Regions from separate parts of the Pseudomonas sp. P116 genome, predicted to be linked through region 2. Evidence: predicted binding sites of a transcription regulator. Region 2 holds the regulator's gene; the other holds the start of a gene.
The links. The regulator sigma-54, encoded in region 2, starts transcription at its own class of promoters, with help from an activator protein. The targets are predictions, from matches to a motif close to ANTGGCATNNANNTTGCTNT.
Positions count from the first base shown of each region.

Region 1 (4,198 bases), on a different contig from region 2:
CGACCACAGGCACAGGCGATAAGCGGTTTCCATGGTCGCCATGCCACGCACGGCGGAAGTGTGCTCGCGGGCTTCTTCAAGGCCAAGCCCGACGGCTTCCTCGATGAGCAGGCCTTCAAGGCCTTTGGGGCAAGTGAGGAAGAGTTCGAATTGGTCGGACATGGTATTTCCAGAGCCTTTGGCTATGTGAACCGGCAACGCATTGCCGATCCGGTTTTCAATCAGGCGCTTTTCTAAAAGAACGCCCGCGTGGCACGAAGGTGTGCCGTTCCATCCCTGCTGCTCGGGTTAAAAGAGCTTAGATGCAAGGACAGAGAAAAATGTTGATGCAACAAAATGACTCAAAGCAACCCTTCGTCGAATAGTACCCCAGTGTAAACGTGGGTCATTCTCACTAAAGAATTAACCCCATCATGCAGCGCGGTGCCGATCATACCGGGGTTTGCTCAATAATCATTGAACAAATACGCAGTTACTTATTGCCGTAGCACCCTTTTCGTTACGTCCTTATGACAAAACGGTCATTCCATCGGTGTGACTCATTGGTTAGAAATGACCACAGGTTGACGTCGCAACGGCGTCAACACCTTGGCTCGCCACGCCGGCAGCGAGCCGCCCCCGGCAGAGTTTTTCTGCCAGACCTCGGTTGAGGTCAACGCGACACATACAGTCAACAAGTGAGGGAAACACCCTATGAGAAGACTTAAGCGTGATCCGTTGGAAAGAGCATTTTTGCGCGGATATCAATATGGCGTTGGTGGCAAATCCCGTGAGCTTTGCCCATTTACTCTACCGTCGGTACGCCAAGCCTGGATTAACGGCTGGCGAGAAGGACGCGGCGACAACTGGGACGGTATGACCGGCACTGCGGGAATCCACAGACTCAACGAACTTCACGCCGTCGGCTGACACAGGGCATTTATTCCGACACGACAATCTGAATTTGTAACGCATTAACCACGCACGTCCTTCCCGGACGGCGGGCTACGGCCCAGGGGCTCCTTCGAGGAGCCCTTTTTTATGCCCGGTCGATTTGCCTTTCGAATGTCTGCCGACTACCCCTGTAGGAGCTGCCGCAGGCTGCGATCTTTTGATCCTGTTTTTTTAAAATCAACATCAAGATCAAAAGATCGCAGCCTTCGGCAGCTCCTGCATTGACCGGGACAGCCTGGGTTATTTGCGCAGGGCGGCGATGGCGTCGACGGATTCACGAATCAGCGCCGGGCCTTTATAGATGAAGCCCGAGTAAATCTGCACCAGACTGGCACCCGCAGTGATCTTCTCAGCAGCATGCTTGCCTTCAGTAATCCCGCCCGCCGCAATGATCGGCAAACGCCCAGCCAACTCAGCCGCCAGCACTTTCACGGTGTGGGTGCTCTTGTCACGCACTGGCGCACCGGACAGGCCGCCCGCCTCGTCACCATGCTCCATGCCTTCAACGCCTACACGGCTCAGCGTGGTGTTGGTGGCAATGACCGCGTCCATCCCGGTTTCGATCAGCGCTTGCGCGACCTGCGCGGTTTCTTCGTCGGTCATGTCCGGGGCAATCTTGATCGCCAGCGGCACATGCTTGCCATGGCGCAGCGCCAGTTCGGCGCGACGAGTGGCCAGGTCAGCCAGCAACTGCTTGAGCGAATCGCCGAACTGCAAGCTGCGCAGGCCCGGGGTGTTCGGCGAACTGACGTTGACGGTGATGTAACTGGCGTGGGCGTAGACTTTGTCCAGGCAGATCAGGTAATCGTCAACCGCGCGTTCAACCGGGGTATCGAAGTTCTTGCCGATGTTAATCCCCAGCACGCCCTTGTACTTGGCCGCTGCTACCCGCGTCAGCAGGTTATCCACACCCAGATTGTTGAAGCCCATGCGATTGATGATCGCCTCGGCTTCCGGCAGGCGGAAAATCCGTGGTTTCGGGTTGCCCGGTTGTGGACGCGGGGTCACGGTGCCGATTTCGACAAAACCGAAACCCAACTGCGCGAAGCCGTCGATGGCCGCGCCGTTCTTGTCCAGACCCGCCGCCAGACCCACCGGATTGGGGAACTCCAGGCCCATGACCGTCACCGGCACCTTCGCTGGCGCCTTGCACAGCAGACCGTTGAGGCCCAAACGCCCACCCGCGCCGATCAGATCCAGCGACAGATCGTGGGAGGTTTCCGGGGAAAGTTTGAACAACAGCTGACGGGCCAGGGTGTACATGGGCGGCGATGACTCGGGCGGCGAAAAGAGGCGGCGATTATAGCCGGGCATCGACCCACCGCGCGAGGCGCACGCGCAAATCGACGCGACTGGCATATGCCTTGCACCCTGCTTGCCATCAGCCCGCCCGCCAATGACGGCGTACGGGCCGGGACAATGGCGTCGTCATGGGGTTTTGCCTGCGCAAAACCGGTGGCGGCGTTTTTTTTGAAGGCGGCTTTTGCAGGTGCATGCGATGAATGAACCCTCCGTCGGGCCGCTGGCCTGGGTCAACGGCAGCGATGCTCCGGAAAAGACTGCGATCAACCTTGGTTTCATGGCCCTGAGCGATTGCGCCTCGGTAGTGGTGGCCGCCACTCAGGGTTTCGCTCAACCTTATGGCCTGACCCTGAACCTCAAGCGCCAGACTTCATGGGCCAACCTGCGCGACAAACTGGTCAGCGGCGAACTCGATGCCGCCCACAGCCTGTACGGTTTGATCTACGCCGTGCATTTGGGCATCGGCGGCGTCGCATCCACCGACATGGCCGTGTTGATGGGCCTCAACCAAAACGGTCAGAGCCTCAACCTGTCCCACGGCCTGCAAAGCCTCGGCGTGAGCAGTCCTGAAGCGCTGGATCGCCACGTGCACCAATCCCGCGCAAAACTGACTTTCGCCCAGACCTTCCCGACCGGCACACACGCGATGTGGCTTTATTACTGGCTGGCGAGCCAGGGCATTCATCCGTTACAGGATGTCGACAGCGTGGTGGTGCCGCCGCCGCAAATGGTTGCGCACCTGCAAGCGGGACGAATCGACGGCTTTTGCGTCGGCGAACCGTGGGCCGCCAGCGCGGTGCAGCAGGATCTCGGCTTTACGCTGGCCACCAGCCAGACCATCTGGCCCGATCACCCGGAAAAAGTCCTCGGCTGCACCCGCGCCTTCGTCGAGCAATACCCGAACACCGCGCGCGCGCTGGTGATGGCGATCCTCGAAGCCAGCCGATTCATCGAAGAAAGCCCGGAAAATCGCCGCAGCACCGCGCAATTACTCAGCGCCCCGGATTATCTCGACGCGCCGGTTTCGTGCATCGAACCGCGCTTTCTCGGCGACTACGCCGACGGCCTCGGTAATCGCTGGCAGGATCCCCACGCCTTGCGCTTTCACGGCAATGGCGAAGTCAATCTGCCGTATCTCTCCGACGGCATGTGGTTCATGACCCAGTTCCGCCGCTGGGGTTTGCTGCGCGAAGACCCGGATTACCTCGCCGTGGCGCGTCAGGTCCAGCAATTGGGCCTCTATCGCGACGCGGCGACCGCTGTCGGCGTTGCCGCGTGGGGCACGGACATGCGCAGCAGTCAGTTGCTCGACGGCAAGGTCTGGGACGGCAGCGATCCGGCCGGTTATGCGCGCAGCTTCAAGCTGCACGCTCTGAGCGACGACGCTCCCCTTCTCGCCCGCCGCTGACAGGAGACCGCCAACATGCTGCGCATTCTGCTGATCAACGACACAGCGAAAAAAGTCGGACGCCTGAAAGCCGCTCTGACCGAGGCCGGTTTCGAGGTAATTGACGAGTCTGGCCTGACCATCGACCTGCCCGCACGCGTCGAAACGGTGCGCCCGGACGTCATCCTGATCGATACCGAGTCACCGAGCCGCGATGTAATGGAGCAAGTGGTGCTGGTCAGCCGCGACCAGCCACGCCCGATCGTGATGTTTACCGACGAACATGACCCCGGCGTGATGCGTCAGGCGATCAAGTCAGGGGTCAGTGCCTACATCGTCGAAGGCATTCACGCACAACGCTTGCAGCCGATTCTCGATGTGGCAATGGCGCGCTTTGAAAGTGATCAGGCGTTGCGTGCGCAGTTGCACGCCCGCGACCAGCAACTGGCGGAGCGCAAGCGCATCGAACTGGCCAAGGGACTGTTGATGAAGATGAAGGACTGCAATGAGGAAGAGGCCTACACCCTGATGCGGCGCCAGGCCATGAGCCGCCAGCAGAAGCTGATTCAGGTGGCG
Region 1 is NZ_JACVHB010000001.1:459,023-463,220, forward strand. Features, by position in the region: gene rlmKL (bifunctional 23S rRNA (guanine(2069)-N(7))-methyltransferase RlmK/23S rRNA (guanine(2445)-N(2))-methyltransferase RlmL) at 1-162, opposite strand, end outside; gene rmf (ribosome modulation factor) at 694-909, shown strand; gene ICA15_RS02300 (quinone-dependent dihydroorotate dehydrogenase) at 1,174-2,196, opposite strand; gene ICA15_RS02305 (CmpA/NrtA family ABC transporter substrate-binding protein) at 2,432-3,643, shown strand; gene ICA15_RS02310 (ANTAR domain-containing response regulator) at 3,659-4,198, shown strand, end outside.
Region 1: the regulator sigma-54 is predicted to act here: its motif matches at 2,285-2,304, upstream of ICA15_RS02305 (CmpA/NrtA family ABC transporter substrate-binding protein).

Region 2 (4,198 bases):
CAACCGTTGTTTCTGGTGTGCGGCCTACTCTGATCGTGCAGTCGGGATACTGACCGGCAACCCCGACAAACTTCGCCGACGCTCGGGCATGCAAACCCAGTTTGTTGATGATTTCGATTTCCAGAGCAGGCATCGCGGTGTGAATCCTTTAGGTGAGGTCGCGGTGGCGAACCTGGACGTTCTTCAGAGTTTTCTGCAGGGCCTGACCCAGGCGTTCGGTCAGGTAGACGGAGCGGTGGTGCCCGCCGGTGCAGCCAATGGCAACAGTAACGTAGGCGCGATTGCTCGCAGCGAAGCGGGGCAGCCATTTGTGCAGGTAGCTGAAAATGTCTTGGAACATTTCTTCAACCTCGGGCTGCGCTGCCAGGTATTCGGCCACCGGCTCATCGAGCCCCGATTGCGCACGCAGCTCTGGCTTCCAGTAAGGATTAGGCAGGCAGCGCACGTCAAACACCAAGTCCGCATCCACCGGCATGCCGCGTTTGAAGCCGAATGACTCAACCAGAAATGCCGTGCCCGGTTCCGGCTGACTCAGCAAGCGCAGCTTGATGGTGTCGCGCAACTGGTACAGGTTCAGATTGGTGGTATTGATCTTCAGATCGGCCAGATCGGCGATGGGTCCCAGCAGGGCTGTTTCATCCTGGATCGCCTCGGCCAGCGAACGATTGGCGTTGCTCAGCGGGTGGCGTCGACGGGTTTCCGAAAAACGCTTGAGCAGGGTTTCTTCGTCGGCATCCAGATACAACACATCGCACTGGATATGGCGGCTGCGCACTTCTTCAAGCAGTTCGGGAAAACGCGAGAGATGACTTGGCAGGTTGCGCGCATCGATCGACACCGCCACCAGCGGTTGCGCCAGTTCAGTGTGAATCAGCGCGCGCTCAGCCAGTTCCGGCAGCAAGCCTGCCGGCAGATTGTCGATGCAATAGTAACCGTTGTCCTCAAGAACATTGAGCGCGGTACTTTTACCCGAGCCGGAACGGCCACTGACGATGATCAAGCGCATGATTACTGCCCGCTCTGCTCGTCCACAACAACCTGGTACAAGGCTTCATTGCTTGAAGCGCTGCGCAGTTTATCGCGCACATCCTTGCGATCCAGCATGCTGGCGATCTGGCGGAGCAACTCCAGATGCGCATCGGTGGCAGCTTCGGGGACCAGCAGTACAAACAGCAGGTCAACCGGCGCACCATCAATGGCGTCGAAATCGATAGGGGCTTCAAGGTGCATCAGGGCACTGATCGGCGACTGGCAACCCTTGAGGCGACAGTGAGGAATGGCGATGCCGTTGCCAAAACCGGTAGAACCGAGTTTTTCACGGGCAATCAGAGCCTCGAAGACATCTTGCATCTCCAGATCCGGCACTTCACGGGCGATCAGGTTGGCAATCTGTTCGAGGGCTTTCTTTTTACTGCCGCCCGGCACGTTCACGAGGGAACGGCCGGGGGTCAGGATACTTTCAAGTCGGATCATGGGGTAGGGGGTTATCGACCGGTCGCGCCCTGGAGCAGGCTCTGGGTCTTTTCCTTATGCTTTTTGAGTTGTTTGTCCAGCTTGTCGGTCAAGGCGTCGATCGCGGCATACATATCGGTATGTTCTGCGTTGGCGACCACTTCACTGCCGGGTATATGCAAGGTGGCTTCGATTTTCTGCTTAAGCTTTTCGACGCACATCGTGACTTGCACGTTGGTGATCTTGTCGAAATGGCGCTCTAATCGTTGAAGTTTCTCATTGATGTAGTCGCGCAGAGGTTCGGTCACTTCCAGTTGGTGTCCACTGATGTTGACTTGCATACAGCTTCTCCTTCGTTGCCAGTGCATAAAGCGGCAGGCCGAAAAGCCTGCCACTGGAACGCTGTAACGTGGCTTACATCAACCGCTTGCGTTCGCTCGAAGGCGCGATCCCGAGGGATTCGCGGTACTTGGCGACGGTGCGGCGAGCCACCTGAATGCCTTGTGCCTCCAGTAAACCAGCGATCTTGCTGTCACTCAACGGCTTTTTCTGATTTTCCGCGGCAACCAGTTTTTTGATGATCGCGCGGATCGCCGTGGACGAGCATTCGCCGCCCTCGGAGGTGCTGACGTGGCTGGAGAAAAAGTATTTCAGTTCATAAATACCGCGTGGGGTATGCATGAATTTCTGCGTGGTCACCCGGGAAATGGTCGACTCGTGCATGCCAACCGCCTCGGCGATGTCATGCAACACCAGCGGCTTCATGGCTTCGTCGCCATATTCCAGAAAGCCGCGCTGATGCTCGACGATCTGGGTGGCCACTTTCATCAGGGTTTCGTTGCGGCTTTGCAGGCTCTTGATGAACCAGCGGGCTTCCTGCAACTGATTGCGCATGAACGTATTGTCGGCGCTGGTATCGGCGCGACGCACAAAGCCTGCGTACTGAGCGTTGACGCGCAGACGAGGTACCGACTCCTGATTCAGCTCGACCAGCCAGCGTTCATTGTCCTTGCGCACAATGACGTCCGGAACGACGTATTCGGCTTCCGTCGATTCGATCTGCGAGCCCGGCCGTGGATTGAGGCTCTGTACCAGTTCGATAACCTGGCGCAGCTCATCCTCCTTGAGCTTCATGCGGCGCATCAACTGGCTGTAATCGCGGCTGCCGAGCAAGTCGATGTAATCGCTGACCAGACGTTTCGCTTCAGCCAGCCAAGGCGTCTTGGCCGATAGCTGGCGCAATTGCAGCAGCAGGCATTCGCTGAGATTGCGCGCGCCGATGCCGGCGGGTTCAAACTGCTGGATGCGGTGCAGAACAGCTTCGATCTCGTCCAGTTCGATGTCCAGTTCCGGATCAAACGCTTCGAGAATCTCGTCGAGGGTTTCGTCCAGGTAGCCCTGATTGTTGATGCAATCGATCAGGGTCACGGCGATCAGTCGATCGGTGTCGGACATCGGTGCGAGATTCAGTTGCCAAAGCAGATGGCTTTGCAGGCTTTCGCCCACTGAAGTGCGCGTGGTGAAGTCCCACTCGTCATCATCGCTGCTCGGCAGGCTGCTGGCGCTGGTCTGGTAGACGTCTTCCCAGGCAGTGTCGACCGGTAGTTCGTTGGGGATGCGCTCGCTCCAGTCGCCTTCCTCGAGGTTATCCACCGTCGGGGCGGTTTCCTGATAGGAGGGTTCCTGGATATCGGTGTTGGGCTTCTGTTCGGCGTTGTCAGCCAGGGGGTCGGTGTTGTCGAAGTCTTCGCCTTCTTCCTGGCGTTCGAGCATCGGATTGGATTCCAGAGCCTCCTGAATTTCCTGTTGCAGGTCCAGGGTCGACAATTGGAGCAGACGGATAGCCTGTTGCAGCTGCGGTGTCATCGTCAGCTGCTGGCCCATTCTCAAGACTAGCGATGGTTTCATGGCAGGGGCTTAACACCTTATTCGCCGGCGCGATGCGCCATCCACTACAGGGCGCCGAAGCGCCAAACTTAAGCAAATTATATGCCTGAAACTGAAGTGTTTGCCTAGAGCGCTGTAACAATTAAAGCGTATTAAATTCTGCTTGAACCGATACAGCGCCCGGGCGGCTCACCGGGCACCTTTACGCTTACAGGCGGAACTCGTGGCCCAGATACACTTCCTTGACCAGGTCGTTGGCCAGGATGGTAGCGGAGTCACCTTCGGCGATCAGCTGACCGTCGTTGACGATGTAAGCGGTTTCGCAGATATCCAGCGTCTCGCGCACGTTGTGGTCGGTGATCAGAACACCGATGCCCTTGGCTTTGAGATGGTGGATGATTTGCTTGATGTCGCCGACCGAAATCGGATCGACACCGGCGAACGGTTCGTCGAGCAGGATGAATTTCGGCGCAGTCGCCAGCGCGCGGGCGATTTCCACCCGGCGGCGTTCACCACCGGACAGGCTCATGCCGAGGTTGTCGCGGATGTGGCTGATGTGGAATTCCTGCAGCAGGCTTTCCAGCTCCTTGCGACGACCGGCCTTGTCGAGTTCCTGACGGGTCTCGAGGATGGCCATGATGTTGTCGGCTACCGACAGTTTGCGGAAGATCGACGCTTCTTGCGGCAGATAGCCGATACCGGCCTTTGCACGACCGTGCATTGGCTGGTGGCTGACGTCCAGATCATCGATCAGCACACGGCCCTGATCAGCCTGAACCAGGCCGACGATCATGTAGAAGCACGTGGTCTTGCCGGCACCGTTGGGGCCGAGCAGGCCGACGATCTGACCGCTGTCGAT
Region 2 is NZ_JACVHB010000006.1:200,228-204,425, forward strand. Features, by position in the region: gene ICA15_RS21020 (HPr family phosphocarrier protein) at 1-133, opposite strand, end outside; gene rapZ (RNase adapter RapZ) at 149-1,006, opposite strand; gene ptsN (PTS IIA-like nitrogen regulatory protein PtsN) at 1,009-1,473, opposite strand; gene hpf (ribosome hibernation-promoting factor, HPF/YfiA family) at 1,485-1,793, opposite strand; gene ICA15_RS21040 (RNA polymerase factor sigma-54) at 1,867-3,360, opposite strand; gene lptB (LPS export ABC transporter ATP-binding protein) at 3,548-4,198, opposite strand, start outside.